Regions from separate parts of the Streptomyces sp. NPDC041068 genome, predicted to be linked through region 1. Evidence: riboswitches for the same ligand, from Rfam matches in the RefSeq annotation. Region 1 holds a riboswitch; the other holds the start of a gene.
What was found. Region 1 has a riboswitch for cyclic di-AMP ahead of AB0B50_RS18405 (NlpC/P60 family protein). Riboswitches for the same ligand answer to the same signal wherever they lie in the genome.

Region 1 (6,922 bases):
GACCTTGGACTTCACCTCGGCGGGGCTGAGCCGCGGTTCCGCGTGCCCCGTGCCGTCGAAGGCGGTCGCCGACGCGGCCCCCGCGAGGGCCAGGGTGGCTGCGGTGCGGGCCGTGCTCCCGCTGAGCGAGCGCTGTCTGGGCTTGCGGTGCGCTGCCACGAATCGGGCTCCTTACGTGTCCGGCGGCGGCCCGCACAGGGGGAGCGGGCCGCCGCCGGTTTTCTCGGCGGTGGTGGCCGACTGCCGTCCTGGGCGGGACGACGGTGGGGAGCCGGTCACCTGGTGGAGGACGCTAAACCTGACCGTCACGGGTTGGTGACGGATTGTGCGCAACTGGAAGAAGTGGACGGAACGGTGACCGAGCCCGACCGTGTCGATCACGGTGCGATGCCGCATTCGTGCACGTCAGTGACCGAGGGGGTGCTTATGGCACACCTGGTCCCGGAGTAGTGGTAAGGGGCCCCTGCTGTGCCCCTGGATCCCCCCGCTAGGCTCCGGCCTCATGGACGTACTCATCCATCTCTTCGTCGGCCTGCACATCATCGGCATCGCCTCGCTCCTGGGCGGCTTCCTGACCCAGATGAAGCAGATGGGCCAGGGCACGGCCCGCTTCGGCCCGGCGATGCTGCACGGTGCGTTGATCATGCTGGTCACCGGTGTGGCCCTGGTGGGCCTCAACCGGGCGGACGACAACACGGTCAACAACCTCAAGATCGGCATCAAGATGGCCGTGCTGATCGTGATCCTCGCGCTGGTCTATGTGAAGCGTGACGAGGAGAAGGTCGACAAGGGCCTGTTCGGCGCGGTCGGCCTGCTGACCACGGCGAACATCTTCATCGCGGTGCTGTGGACCTGAGTTCTCCACGCACTTGAGTCCTGCGCGGACTTGAGTTTTCCGCCTCTACGCGCGTGTGGCCCGCATCCTCCGGAGGATGCGGGCCACACGCGCGTAGAGGGTGGTTACGCGGGACGCACCACGCTGTGGATCGGCATGTAGTAGATCGACTCGACGCGGACGTTCGCGCCCGGCTTCGGGGCGTGGATCATCTTGCCGTTGCCGATGTAGATCCCCACGTGACTGATGTCGTCGTAGAAGAACACCAGGTCGCCCGGCTTCGCGTCGGCAGTCTTCACGGTCGTGCCGACCTTCACCTGGTCCCACGTGGTGCGCGGCAGGGAGATCCCCGCGGCCTTCCACGCGTCCTGGGTGAGCCCGGAGCAGTCGTAGGAGTCGGGTCCGGTGGCGCCCCAGACGTACGGCTTGCCGATCTGGGCCTCCGCGAAGTCGATGACCTTCGCGGCCTTGGCGGCGTAAGTGCCGTCCGTGCTCCCGGAGTCGGAGCCCGATCCCGATCCCGATCCGGAGCCGGTGTCGGAGCCCGAGCCCGAGCCGGTGCCCGAGTCCTGGCCCTCCTCCTGCTCCTTCTCCTTCTGGGCCGCCTCCTCCGCCTTGCGCTTGCGCTCCGCCTCGGCGGCCTGCTTGCGGGCCAGCTCCTCGGCCTTGCGCTTGGCCTCCCGCTCCTTCTTCCGCTCGATCGCCGCGAGTCTGGCCTTCTCCTCGGCGGTCAGCTCCGAAAGCAGCTCACGGGCCTCGCCCAGCTTCTTCTGGACGGTCTGCTTGCTCGTCCTGAGGTCGTCCCGAGAGTCGCTCAGCGTCTTGAGGCTCTTCGCCGCCTTCGTACGCTGCTTCGCCGCCGACACCTGCTGCGCCTGGTAGTCGTCGACCGCCTTCTTCTGGCGCTCGGTGAGCCGGTCCGACAGGTGGTTCTGGTCGAAGTAGCCCTGCGGGTCGTCGGCGAGCATCATCGTGGCCGTGTCCGAGACGGCGCCGGTGCGGTACTGCGCGGCGGCGAAGGAGCCGAGCTCCTGGCGCGCCTCGTTCAGCTTGTCGGTGCGCTTGGCCACGTCGTCGAGCAGGCGGTCGACCTTCTTGCGCTGCTTGTCGGTGCGTTCCTTGGCCGAGTTGTACTTCTGGGTGGCCACGCCCGCCTGGTGGTAGAGATCGTCGACCTTCTTCTGGACCTCTTCCAGGCTGGGCTTCGTCGGCGCGGAGGGCGCTGCCTGCGCGCTCTGCGACAGGAGGGCCACGGAGGTGAGGGCCGCCGTCGTGATGCCGATGGCGGGGGTCGTACGTATTCCGGCTGCCCGGGTCCGCGGCTTGCGGTGCGACGCCAAGGAGGCGACTCCTTCCGTAGACCGCCTACCGGGTTAGCTGTCGGGTTCGGGCGGATGGTCCGGAAGGTTGCCCTACAGTCCCGTACTTCGTACGGGACCGATTCACCCCAAGGTCTTGGTGGGTCCCCGGCTCCGAACGTGTCGGACTCGGCGGAGGCCACCCGTTCCCGGCGGGGTTCGCCGGTGGGGGACGAGCGGCCCGCCGGGCACGCTAGCCAACTCGTGTGCTCCGTGTGAAGGTTGATGTTCGATATGCCCGATACATTTTCGTGACTTTACGAGGCTCTTGATGCGGGCATGCCTCGCGGATGCCCCGTGAATGCGGAGGGTGATCGTCCGGGGGCGGGGCGTAGGCGAGGATCGCTTCGAGGGGAAGGTGGCCGGAACCCGGGGCGGGTTGTCAGTGGGGCCGCCTAGACTCGGGAGGCGATGAGCAGCCTCTTTGACGACAGCTTCCTGGCGGACCTCCAGCCCTCGAAGGGTACCGAGGAAGAGCCCCCGCCGCCGCCCGAGGACAGCGCCCCGGAGCCCATTCCGGACGACCTGTTCGACGGGAAGTTCGACGCGCCCATGTCCCGGGACACGCACTACCGCGACGGCGCCCCGCGCCCGGTCATCGACCCGGCGACGCTCCTCGACGGGCTGAACGAGAACCAGCGTGCGGCCGTCGTGCACGCGGGCTCCCCGCTGCTCATCGTCGCCGGCGCGGGCTCCGGCAAGACCCGCGTGCTCACCCACCGCATCGCGCACCTCCTCGCCGAGCGCGGTGTGCACCCCGGCCAGATCCTCGCGATCACCTTCACGAACAAGGCCGCGGGCGAGATGAAGGAGCGCGTCGAGCAGCTCGTGGGCCCGCGGGCGAACGCGATGTGGGTGTCGACCTTCCACAGCGCCTGCGTCCGCATCCTGCGCCGTGAGTACAAGAAGCTGGGCTTCACCTCCTCCTTCTCGATCTACGACGCCGCGGACTCCAAGCGCCTGATGGCCTTGGTCTGCCGCGATCTGGACCTCGACCCCAAGAAGTTCCCGCCGAAGTCCTTCAGCGCCAAGATCTCGAATCTGAAGAACGAGCTGATCGACGAGGAGGACTTCGCCGCCCAGGCCGCCGACGGCTTCGAGAAGACCCTCGCCCAGGCCTACGCGATGTACCAGTCCCGCCTCCGCGAGGCGAACGCCCTGGACTTCGACGACCTGATCATGACGACGGTCCACCTCCTGCGCGCCTTCCCGGACGTCGCCGAGCACTACCGCCGCCGCTTCCGCCACGTCATGGTCGACGAGTACCAGGACACCAACCACGCCCAGTACGCCCTGGTGCGCGAGCTGGTCGGCCCCTCCGGAGGCGAGGGTGACGACCCCGCCGAGCTGTGCGTCGTGGGTGACGCGGACCAGTCGATCTATGCCTTCCGCGGCGCCACCATCCGCAACATCCTCCAGTTCGAGGAGGACTACACCGACGCGACGACGATCCTCCTGGAGCAGAACTACCGTTCCACGCAGACGATCCTGAGCGCCGCGAACGCGGTCATCGAGCGGAACGAGAGCCGCCGCCCCAAGAACCTGTGGACCAACCAGGGCGCGGGCGCACGCATCACCGGGTACGTCGCCGACACCGAGCACGACGAGGCGCAGTTCGTCGCCGACGAGATCGACCGCCTCACGGACGCGGGCGACGCCAAGGCCGGCGACGTCGCGATCTTCTACCGCACGAACGCCCAGTCCCGTGTCTTCGAAGAGATCTTCATCCGCGTCGGCCTGCCCTACAAGGTCGTCGGCGGCGTCCGCTTCTACGAGCGCAAGGAAGTCCGCGACGTCCTCGCGTACCTGCGCGTTCTCGCCAATCCCGAGGACGCGGTCCCGCTGCGCCGCATCCTCAACGTACCCAAGAGGGGTATCGGCGACCGTGCGGAGGCGATGATCGACGCGCTCTCGCAGCGCGAGAAGATCTCCTTCCCGCAGGCCCTGCGCCGTGTCGACGAGGCGTATGGAATGGCGGCCCGCTCGACCAACGCCGTCAAGCGCTTCAACACGCTGATGGAGGAGCTGCGGACCATCGTCGAGTCGGGCGCGGGCCCGGCCGTCGTCCTGGAGGCCGTGCTCGAACGGACCGGCTATCTGGCCGAGTTGCAGGCCTCGACCGACCCGCAGGACGAGACCCGCATCGAGAACCTCCAGGAACTCGCCGCCGTGGCGCTGGAGTTCGAGCAGGGGAACGGCCGGGCGGAAGGCGATTCGGGCACCGAGGGGACCGCGGCGGGCGCAGAAGCCGCCGAAGCCGCCGAGGGCGCGGAGGCTGCGGAAGGTGGGGAAGGTGCGGAGACCGCGGAAGGCGCCGCTCCCGTCGGGTCGCTCTCCGACTTCCTGGAGCGTGTCGCCCTGGTCGCCGACTCCGACCAGATCCCGGACGAGGAGGACGACGGCTCCGGAGTCATCACTCTCATGACGCTGCACACCGCCAAGGGCCTCGAATTCCCCGTGGTGTTCCTGACCGGCATGGAGGACGGCGTCTTCCCGCACATGCGCTCCCTCGGGCAGGTCAAGGAGCTGGAGGAAGAGCGCCGCCTCGCCTACGTGGGCATCACGCGCGCGCGTGAACGGCTCTATCTGACGCGGTCCTCCATGCGCAGCGCCTGGGGCCAGCCCTCGTACAACCCGCCGTCGCGCTTCCTGGAGGAGATCCCGGAGGCCCATCTGGACTGGAAGCGGACGGGCTCCGTCGGTGCCCCGGCGCCGTCCCGCTCCTCGGGTCCGGCCGGAGGCATCGCCTCGACGCTGTCCTCCTCGCGCTCCCGCTCCGGCGGCGCGCAGGGCTTCGCCACGCGCCGTGCGTCGGAGAAGCCGGTGGTCGCGCTCGCGGTCGGTGACCGGGTCACGCACGACCAGTTCGGCCTCGGCACGGTGGTCGGCGTGAAGGGGACGGGCGCGAACGCCGAGGCGACGGTGGACTTCGGCGAGCCCAAGCCGAAGCGGCTCCTGCTGAGGTACGCACCGGTCGAGAAGCTCTGACGCGAGCAGTTCGGACGCGAGCAGTTCGGACGCCGAAGGCGGCGGCCTGAGTTACGTCGGGTCGAGGCCGTGGCTGCGCAGCCACGGCAGCGGGTCGATCGCCGAGCCGCCGCCGGGGCGCACCTCGAAGTGCAGGTGCGGGCCCGTGGAGTTGCCGGAGTTCCCGGAGAAGGCGATGACGTCGCCCGCCTTCACGGGACCGCTGGAGATCTTGTGCGTGGAGAGGTGGCAGTACCACGTCTCCGTGCCGTCCTTCGCGGTCACGATCGCCATGTTGCCGTAGGCGCTGTTCCACTTCGTGGACACGGTGCCGTCGGTCGCGGCCATGACCTCCGTGCCGTACGACACCGGGAAGTCGATGCCGGAGTGCGCGGACATCCAGTTGATGCCCGCCTGGCCGTACATCGCGCTCAGGCCGTGCTGCTTCACCGGCAGCGCGAACTTGGGACGCAGCCGCTCCTTGCGCGCCGCCTCCGCCGCCGCCTTCTTCTCGGCGGCCACCTTCTCGGCCTTGAGGTCGATGCGCTCCTGTGTGCGGCTCGCGCGGTCCGCGAAGTCGCCCGCGTCCGCCGAGAGGTTCGCGAGCTGGGTGTCCAGCTTGTTGTTGGCGGCGGAAGGTTTCACGGCCGTGGCGTCCGGGGCCGAGGCCGTCGTCTCCTTGTCGTCGTCGCCGCCGAAGTTGCCCACGGAGGCGGCGGCCACCCCGGCTACGCCCATCACACACGCCGAGGGCACGGCGACGGTGAGGAGGGCGGAGCGCTTGGCGGGTGAGCGGCGACGGGTCCTCGAGCGGCCGCCGCCGGCGGGGTTGCCGCCGTTCTTCCCGCGGGAGGCGCGGGGGGCGGAGGCCCAGGAGTCCGTGGGCGGTTCGGAGTCCGTGTGCTCGTACGCGGATTCGGTCGAGATCTCGTACTGGTCGGTGAGCTCGTACGGCTGGGCGTCTTCGGGCTCTGCGGACTCGTACGAGTGGGCGGCTTCGTGCGGGTCGTGTGCGTGGTGTGCGTCGTGCGTGGTGTGCGCTTCGTGGGCGTCGCCCGCGGAGTTCCACGCCGTCGCGTCGTACGCGCCCGTGTCGAAGGTCTGCGTGTCCCACTGGCCGGTCTGCGGCGCCTGGTTCCAGAGGCCCGCGTCCCACTGGCCCGTGGCGTCCGGGCCCGGCTGCGAGGGGATGTCGGCGAGGTGCTGGTAGCCGCCGGTCGCCCATACGGACGTGGTGTCGTAACTGCCGGTGTCGTACGTGGCGGCGTGGTGCTGCGCGGCGTACGCGTCGTAGTTGAGCGTCTGCTGGGTGCCCGTGGTGGTCGCCCACTGGCCGGTGTCGTACTGGCCGTCGGTGCCGTCGGTGCCGCCGGGCATGTCGCCGAAGAGGGGGTCCGTGGCGAAGGTGCCGGTGTCGAAGCCGGTGCCGTCGGTGGCGAAGCTGCCGGTGGCGTACGTGTCGTAGCCGTAGCCGCCGGCCTGGGTGCCTTGGTGGTCGTACGCCGCGTAGTGCGCGTAGTCGGCGCCGGGTGCCGAGGGCGGGGGAGTCGAGCTCCCCGACGGGTGACGGTCGTTCACCAACTTCTCTTTCGCCTCGGCAGCAGGGGCGGAGCAGTGCGGCGACTGTACCCGGCGGTATACGGGCGCGACAATCTTCGGCAGGTTTCGTTGTCTCAGGAAACGGGCATTCGGCCGTCTTTCGGCGGACTGCGGGCACAGCTTTGGCTCTGCGTTCGAGGTTAGTTCGATCGGTGAGGGCTTC
Region 2 (6,922 bases), on a different contig from region 1:
CTACTCGTCAAATGGTCGAGAACAACCACATCCAGATCAGCAATGTTCGGAAATGAAAAAATAACGAAAGGACCGATCAGGCCCGCATGCTCGCCGGCGGCGAAGGGCAGCACCTGAAGCCGCACATGCGGCAACAGGGCCACCTCTCGTAACCGTGTCAACTGCCCCGCGAAGACCTGCTCCCCGCCGACCGTGCGGCGCAGCACCGCCTCGTCCAGGATCACGCTCAGTCGCAGCGGAGGATCCGCGCGCAACACGTCCTGGCGGGCCAGGCGGACCTCCACCAGGGCGTCGACCTGCTCCTCCGGCAGGCCGCCGAGCGCGGCCCTGGTCACCGCGCGCGCGTACTCGGGGGTCTGCAACAGCCCTGGCACCACGGTGGTTTCGAGCGTGCGCACCCAACTCGCCTGGGATTCCAGGCTGATGAAGTCGCGATACGTGGCGGGCAGGAGATCGCGGTACGCCTTCCACCAGTGGTGGCGACCCTCGCCCGGGTCGTCGCTGCCCGCGAACGCGACCAGCAGATCGCTGAGTTGGGGGTCCTTCACCTCGTACGCCGCGAGCAGCAGCCGTACGTCGGCGGCCTTGACGCCGCTGCGACCCGTCTCGATCCGGCTCACCTTCGACTGGTGCCAGCCGACCTTGGCCGCGGCCTGGCTGCTGGTGAGTCCCGCGTGGGTGCGCAGCGCGCGCAGTTCGGCACCGAGCTGGCGGCGGCGCACCGCGGGGCCGTACTGCATGCCCGTCTCCTTCCGGATGAAGCCGTCGGGGATCCCGGCGGCAGAGCGGGGGCAGTAGGCGACAGTAGAGGAAGGACCAGTCTCTCGCCCAAATACGGTCTGCCGTAGCAGAGTTCACCGCTTCGAGCGACAGATATATGCACATCTCGGTGGATCGCCGCCCGTGACCGGCCAAGGAGTGGCAGGCTGGCGCGAAGCACCAGTTCGGGACTGTCCTCGAGTCATCCGCGACGAGTCGGAGACCGGTCCCGATGGGAAAGGGACAGCGTCGCCATGGCAGACCACCAGGAAGCCTCCGTCACTCTGCCGAGCGATCCTGCCTCGGTCCCCGCGGCCCGGAAATACGTCTCGCGCGTGCTCGCCGAATGGGGCCTGCCCGGCGACACCGAGGTGGCCGACACCATCAGGCTGATCGTCTCCGAACTCGCCACGAACGCCGTGCAGCACACCCTGGGACAGTCGCCGACCTTCACGGTGGACGTCGAGCTCGACCGGGACGAGCAGCTGCGGATCGGCGTCACCGACAGCCACCCCCGCTACCCCAAGCGGCTGCCCGCGGCGGTCCAGCAGGACAACGGCCGGGGCATGGTCATCATCCGCTGGCTGGCCGCCGAGTGCGGCGGCAGGCTCTCGGTCAGCCCCACCGACGAGGGCGGCAAGACCGTGTGGATCGCACTGCCGTGGACGGCGCGCGTCCAGCGCAGACACCGCGACCCCGCGCGCTGACGCCGCCCACCGGTCGGGGATCGCTCGCCGACCGCCGCTCGCTGCCCGCCGACCGCCGCCGGTCAGGCCGCACTCGCCGAGCGCCCGAAGACCCCGCGCAGCAGAGCCCGGAAGGAGTCCGCCGCCGGGCTCGACTCGTCGGTGCGGTGCACGACGGAGATGGTGCGCCGCAGATCGCCGGGTTCCAGGAGCCGCGTGCCGACGGGGGTCGCGGCGGTGCGCGCCACCATCTCGGGCACCACGGCGACGCCGAGCCCCGCACTGACCAGGGCGCAGACCAGCGCGTACCCGGGCGACTCGACGAGCACCGCGGGCGCGGCACCGGCCCGCGCGAGGGCCCGCTCCACGGCCTGCCGGGGCGGATGGTCCGGAGCCATGCTGATGAGCGGCTGCCCGGCGAGGTCGGCGAGCGGCAGCCGCGAGGCCGCGCCGGTGAGCGCGTGGCCGGGCCGGGTCACCAGGACCAGCTCCTCGACCAGGACCGGCTCGGCCGACACGGCGGCGGGCAGCGGCACCGGGTCCGCCGGCTCATAGGTGTGCGTGAGGGCCAGATCGACCTCGCCCGCCGCCACGGCCGCGACACCGAAGGGCGGTTCGTGCCCCGTCACCGTCAGCTCGACGTCCGGGTGGGCCCTGCGGAAGGCGCTCAGGACGGGCGGCAGCAGATGGATGCCGGCCGTCGGGAAGGTCGCGACGCGCAGCCGCCCGCCCGAGAGCCCGGCGAGCCGCGCCAGCTCGTGCCGCGCCCGCTCCATCTCGTCGAGCACCCGGCGGGCATGGCCCACGAGCAGCTCCCCCGCGCCGGTCAGCCGGGCCCCGCGGTGGTGACGTACGAGAAGAGCGGTGCCCGCCTCCCGCTCCAGCTTGGCGAGTTGCTGGGAGAGCGCGGGCACGGTGTAGCCGAGGCGCTCGGCGGCCCGGGTGATCGAACCGGCCTCGGAGACCGCGACGAGCGCGGCGAGACGCGTGGGGTCGTACATGGAAGCTCCCTGAACACCTGCACTCCCTAAACGCCTGCTTAAGGCAGACCCAGGATATTCCACATACCTGCTGAAGGCTTCGGCCGGGCACGCTGGGCGCATGGACGCACAACTGGTCGCCTTCACCTCGGTCGCCGCGGGCATGGTCGCCATGCCGGGCGCCGACTTCACCGTCGTCGTACGCAACGCCCTGGTCTCCCGGCGGGCCGGAGTCGCCTGTGCGGTCGGCGTCGCGGGCGGGCTCCTGGTGCACACGGCGCTGGCGGTCGCGGGTGTCGCCGCGGTGCTGGCCGCCGTGCCCGCGCTCTTCAGGGCGCTGCAACTCATCGGCGCCGGCTATGTGCTGGTCCTCGCCTACCGCGCGCTGCGCTCCGCGGCTCGGCCACGCACCGCGGCGGCGGGCGAACCCGCGGCGCAGGGCGGCGGACTGCGCGAGGGTTTCCTGACCAACGCCCTGAACCCCAAGGCGTCGATCACCTTCCTCAGCGTGCTGCCTCAGTTCGTGCCCGACGGCAGCCCCGCGATGCCCAGGACCTTGCTGCTCGCGTCGATCGTGGTGGCGCTGGCCCTGCTCTGGTTCCCGGTCGTGGCGCTGCTCGTGGACCGGCTCGGCAGGTGGCTGCGCAGGCCGCGCACCGCCCGCGCCGTCGAGGCCGTCACCGGCACCGCTCTCGGCGCATTGGGCCTGGTGCTCCTCCTCGAGCCCCTGATGGCATGACACCCGGCACCTCCTGCGCCGCCGCGACGGCGCGCGCCACCGGCCGCCGGACCAGGCGCGGCAGTACGCCCCACAGCCCGACGCACACCAGGAGCGTCCCCGCGCCCGCGACGACCCCTTCGACGCGCCCCGCCGTCACGTCGACGACGAGCAGCACCGAACCGGACAGCGCGAGCATCAGGACCCGCAGACCGACCTCGGCGAGCCGGGACGACACCTGCACGACGAGCGGCTTGGCGCGCTGCTGGAAGAGCGAGCGGTGCAGCGCGGCGGGCGCCGTGAACAGCGCCGCCGCGACCACGGCGAGCAGCAGCGTCGTGACGTAGGTGCCGCGCTGCACGGCGTCGAGCGAGGGGAACCGCGGGGTGAAGGCGAGGGTGAGCAGGAAGGCGAAGAGGATCTGCACCCCGGTCTGCGTCACCCTCAGCTCCTGGAGCAGCTCCCCGAAGTTGCGGTCGGCGCGCTCCAACGGCGTTTCGTTGCGAGCGGTACAGGAAAAGTCGTCGGACATGCCGGACGGGTATCCCGGCCGGCGCGCTCCACGCACCGGCACCTGACGGTGCGAGGCGCGCGCCGGACCGACCGCGGCGGGGTCAGCGGACCCGGCCGTACCAGACGCTGTTGGACCAGATCTTCTCCAGACGCACCACGGTCCCCGTCTTGGGGGCGTGCCAGATCTTGTTGTTACCCGCGTAGATCCCGACGTGGTAGACGTTCCGGCCGGAGTGGAAGAACACCAGGTCGCCCTTGGTGCGCTGGGACTTCGAGATGTGCTTGGTCTTGTTGTACTGCGCGGCGGCGGTGCGCGGCAGCTTCTTGCCCGTCTTGTTGAAGGAGTAGAGCGTCAGGCCCGAGCAGTCGAACCGGTTGGGACCCGCGGCGCCGTAGCGGTACGGGGAGCCCTTCTTGGACGCCGCGATCTTGAGCGCCTTCGTCCCGTGTGTGGCCGCCTCGGCCTCCGACGCGAGCCCGGGGGCCACGACGGTGCCGCCTACGACGGCGAGCGTGAGGACCGATGCGGCACCGGTCCTGCTGAGCAGCGACGGAACATGATTCAGCGCAGTCATGCGCAACCCTTCGTCAGCCGCCTGTGAAGGATGACCTGTCGGGTTCGGGCAGGCGAAGATGCCCGGCCGCGTCGTGCTCTGCGGCTTCACCCCAAGGGCGTCGTCCGGACTTCCCGGACGGGCCCGTCATGCCTGGGTCCTCCACTCCTGCCGTTGCACCGATGTCGACCGGTCATCCGGGTGGCGGCAGGACTCGGCGTCCGCCCGGACCGCCCCGCCGCTGTGGCGGGGGCTTGTCGTCGGAAGGGATCTTGACCCGACAAGGGCGAAAAAACCGAGCCGAAACGGCGTTTTGTGAGGCTCCTCACGACTGACCCGTTCGGGTGGACACCGACGAATTGGGGTTACGGAGGGATGGTCTGACGATGGCTCGACCAGCATCGGAATGTGCTATTCCGCCCGCGCTGTACACACCTGGCGCAACTCTCCACGGCTCGTCGGCGGACGCCTCGCTACGCCGTCCGAAGTAGCCCTTCTGGTCCGTTTCGAAGCGGTCCGGGACGTTCCGGTGGAGGGTGCGTGGCGCTCGGCGCGGGGGTCAACTGCCGGGCGGGGGCGGCACGGTGACCCGCCGGGACCGCCGCTCGCCGTCGAGGACGCGCAGGGCCTCGGCGAGCGTGGTGGCGTGCACCTCGCTCTCGCCCCGCTGGTGCATGAGGGTGAGCGCGTCCCGCAGGGCGGTCGCCCTGCCGACCAGGGCCTGGGCGGCACGCAGTCCGCCGTACGTGTGCCCGGATCGCGCCGGGTTGATCCTGCCGACCAGGTCGACGACCTCGAGATAGCGGTCGATCAGGTCGGCCTCGGCGCGGGTCAGGGCCGGCAGGGGAGGGAGTTCGGGCGGCAGCATCGAGGGCTCACCTCGGGTCGCGCGCGGCGAGCGAGGTCTTGCGGTTCGGGATGATCCGGTCCACGAGTCCGTACTCCAGGGCCGCCTGCGCGTCGAGGATCTTGTCCCGCTCGATGTCCGCGGTGATCCGCTCGGGGCTCTGCCCCGTGTGCCTGACGAGCATCTCCTCCAGCATCCGGCGGCTGCGCAGCATCTCGTCGGCCTGGATCGCGAGGTCGCTGGCCTGGCCCTGGAACGGCTCGGTGACGGAGGGCTGATGGATCAGCACACGCGCGCCGGGCAGCGCGAACCGCTTGCCGGGGGTGCCGGCGGCGAGCAGCACGGCGGCGGTGGACGCGGCCTGGCCGAGGCAGGTCGTCTCCACGTCGCAGGTGACGAACCGCATCGTGTCGTAGATCGCGGTCATCGCGGTGAACGAGCCGCCGGGGGAGTTGATGTAGAGCGAGATGTCGCGGTCCGGCGCGAGGTGCTCCAGGTGCATGAACTGGGCCATCACGTCGTTCGCCGAGGTGTTGTCGATGGGGGTGCCGAGGAAGACGATCCGCTCTTCGAGGAGCTTGGAGTACGGATCCAGGGTCCTCGTCCCCGAGCTGGTGCGTTCGGTGAACTCGGGCAGGACGTAACGGGCGGACGGACGATTCATGGCACGCCTTTCGTCTTCCGGTCGCGGGGCGGTCCGGTCTCTGTAAAAAATGTACAGGACGTACGTTCCGTGGGGCGAGGAAATGTGGTGTCGGGCGGTACGTGATCCGCGTAACCTCTTCGGGTCATGGGGCGAGACGTGGTGGAACGGGACGAACGGGCGCTGCTCGCCCTCGAAGTGGAGGTCATCCACGGCCTCGGGCCGGTGGCGAAGGGCGGGCTGCCGACGGTGACCGATCCGGCGGTGCAGGCGGTCCTTGCCTGGTCGCCGCGAGCGCGGGTGCTGGCGCTGGGGGAGGGCGTCGCCCCGCCGAGCGACGGTGGCGGCTTCGGAGTCGACGGGGAGCCGTACGCGCCGGGCGAGCCCCCGGGTGTCCTCGTGCGGCTGGCCTCCGCTCTGACGGCGGCCGGTGAACCGGCCGCCGTCGAGGGCGGCCCCTGCTTCACCTTCCCGGACCCGCTCGCCGCGGCCCCCGCCGCACCCCTGCCCCTCCTGCTCTCGGACGACCAAGGGCGGGACGCGGCACGGCAGTTGACCCGTCCCGACAACTGGCAGCCCGGCGAGTGGGCGGAGCTGATCTCCGGGGCGGCGGGGGAGTGGGCGATGGCCGTGCACGACGGCGCGCCCGTGTCGATCTGCCACACCCCCGCCGCGAACGCCCGCGCGGCGGAGGCCGGCATCTGGACCCGCCCGGACTTCCGCGGCCGCGGCCTCGCCCCGGCCGCGGCCGCCGCCTGGTCCCACCGCGTGCGTCGCGACAAAGAGGTGCTCTTCTACAGCACCACGGCCGCCAACCGGGCCTCCCGCTCGGTGGCCCGCGCCCTCGGTCTCGCCCCGCTCGGCTGGATCTGGACGGTGCGCTGAGCGGTCACGTCACGGGCGTCAGGCCCAGGGGCCGGGCAGGAGGTCGCTCTCCGTGGCCTCCGCGCGCGTACGCAACCGGCGTGCCGAGCCGGACTCCACGACCAGGACGTCGGGCACGTGGTCCTCCAGGAAGCGCAGGTGACCGACGGTGCCGACCGTCGTCGTCCGGGCCGCGAGCCACGCGACGAGGGAGCGCAGGGCGTCGAACTCGTCGGGGTGCACCTCCTGGCGGACGGTGAGGGACCAGCCCCGCTCGCCCCGCTGCAGTTCACCGATCAGTACGCCCCCGATCCGCGCCGCCGGTCCCCTGGCCGAGAGCAGCGGACACTCCTCGCCT

Region 2: another riboswitch for cyclic di-AMP. It lies ahead of AB0B50_RS26935 (C40 family peptidase); the one in region 1 lies ahead of AB0B50_RS18405 (NlpC/P60 family protein).

The regions. Positions count from the first base shown of each region.
Region 1 is NZ_JBEZCG010000007.1:277,009-283,930, reverse strand. Features, by position in the region: gene AB0B50_RS18415 (NlpC/P60 family protein) at 1-159, opposite strand, end outside; gene AB0B50_RS18410 (hypothetical protein) at 503-856, shown strand; gene AB0B50_RS18405 (NlpC/P60 family protein) at 961-2,175, opposite strand; cyclic di-AMP (ydaO/yuaA leader) riboswitch at 2,182-2,338, opposite strand; gene AB0B50_RS18400 (ATP-dependent DNA helicase) at 2,605-5,181, shown strand; gene AB0B50_RS18395 (M23 family metallopeptidase) at 5,233-6,738, opposite strand.
Region 2 is NZ_JBEZCG010000012.1:64,537-71,458, forward strand. Features, by position in the region: gene AB0B50_RS26910 (helix-turn-helix transcriptional regulator) at 1-740, opposite strand, end outside; gene AB0B50_RS26915 (ATP-binding protein) at 1,014-1,466, shown strand; gene AB0B50_RS26920 (LysR family transcriptional regulator) at 1,529-2,446, opposite strand; gene AB0B50_RS26925 (LysE family translocator) at 2,547-3,164, shown strand; gene AB0B50_RS26930 (DUF6328 family protein) at 3,103-3,675, opposite strand; gene AB0B50_RS26935 (C40 family peptidase) at 3,758-4,231, opposite strand; cyclic di-AMP (ydaO/yuaA leader) riboswitch at 4,235-4,411, opposite strand; gene AB0B50_RS26940 (hypothetical protein) at 4,770-5,078, opposite strand; gene AB0B50_RS26945 (ATP-dependent Clp protease proteolytic subunit) at 5,086-5,721, opposite strand; gene AB0B50_RS26950 (GNAT family N-acetyltransferase) at 5,848-6,585, shown strand; gene AB0B50_RS26955 (hypothetical protein) at 6,604-6,922, opposite strand, start outside.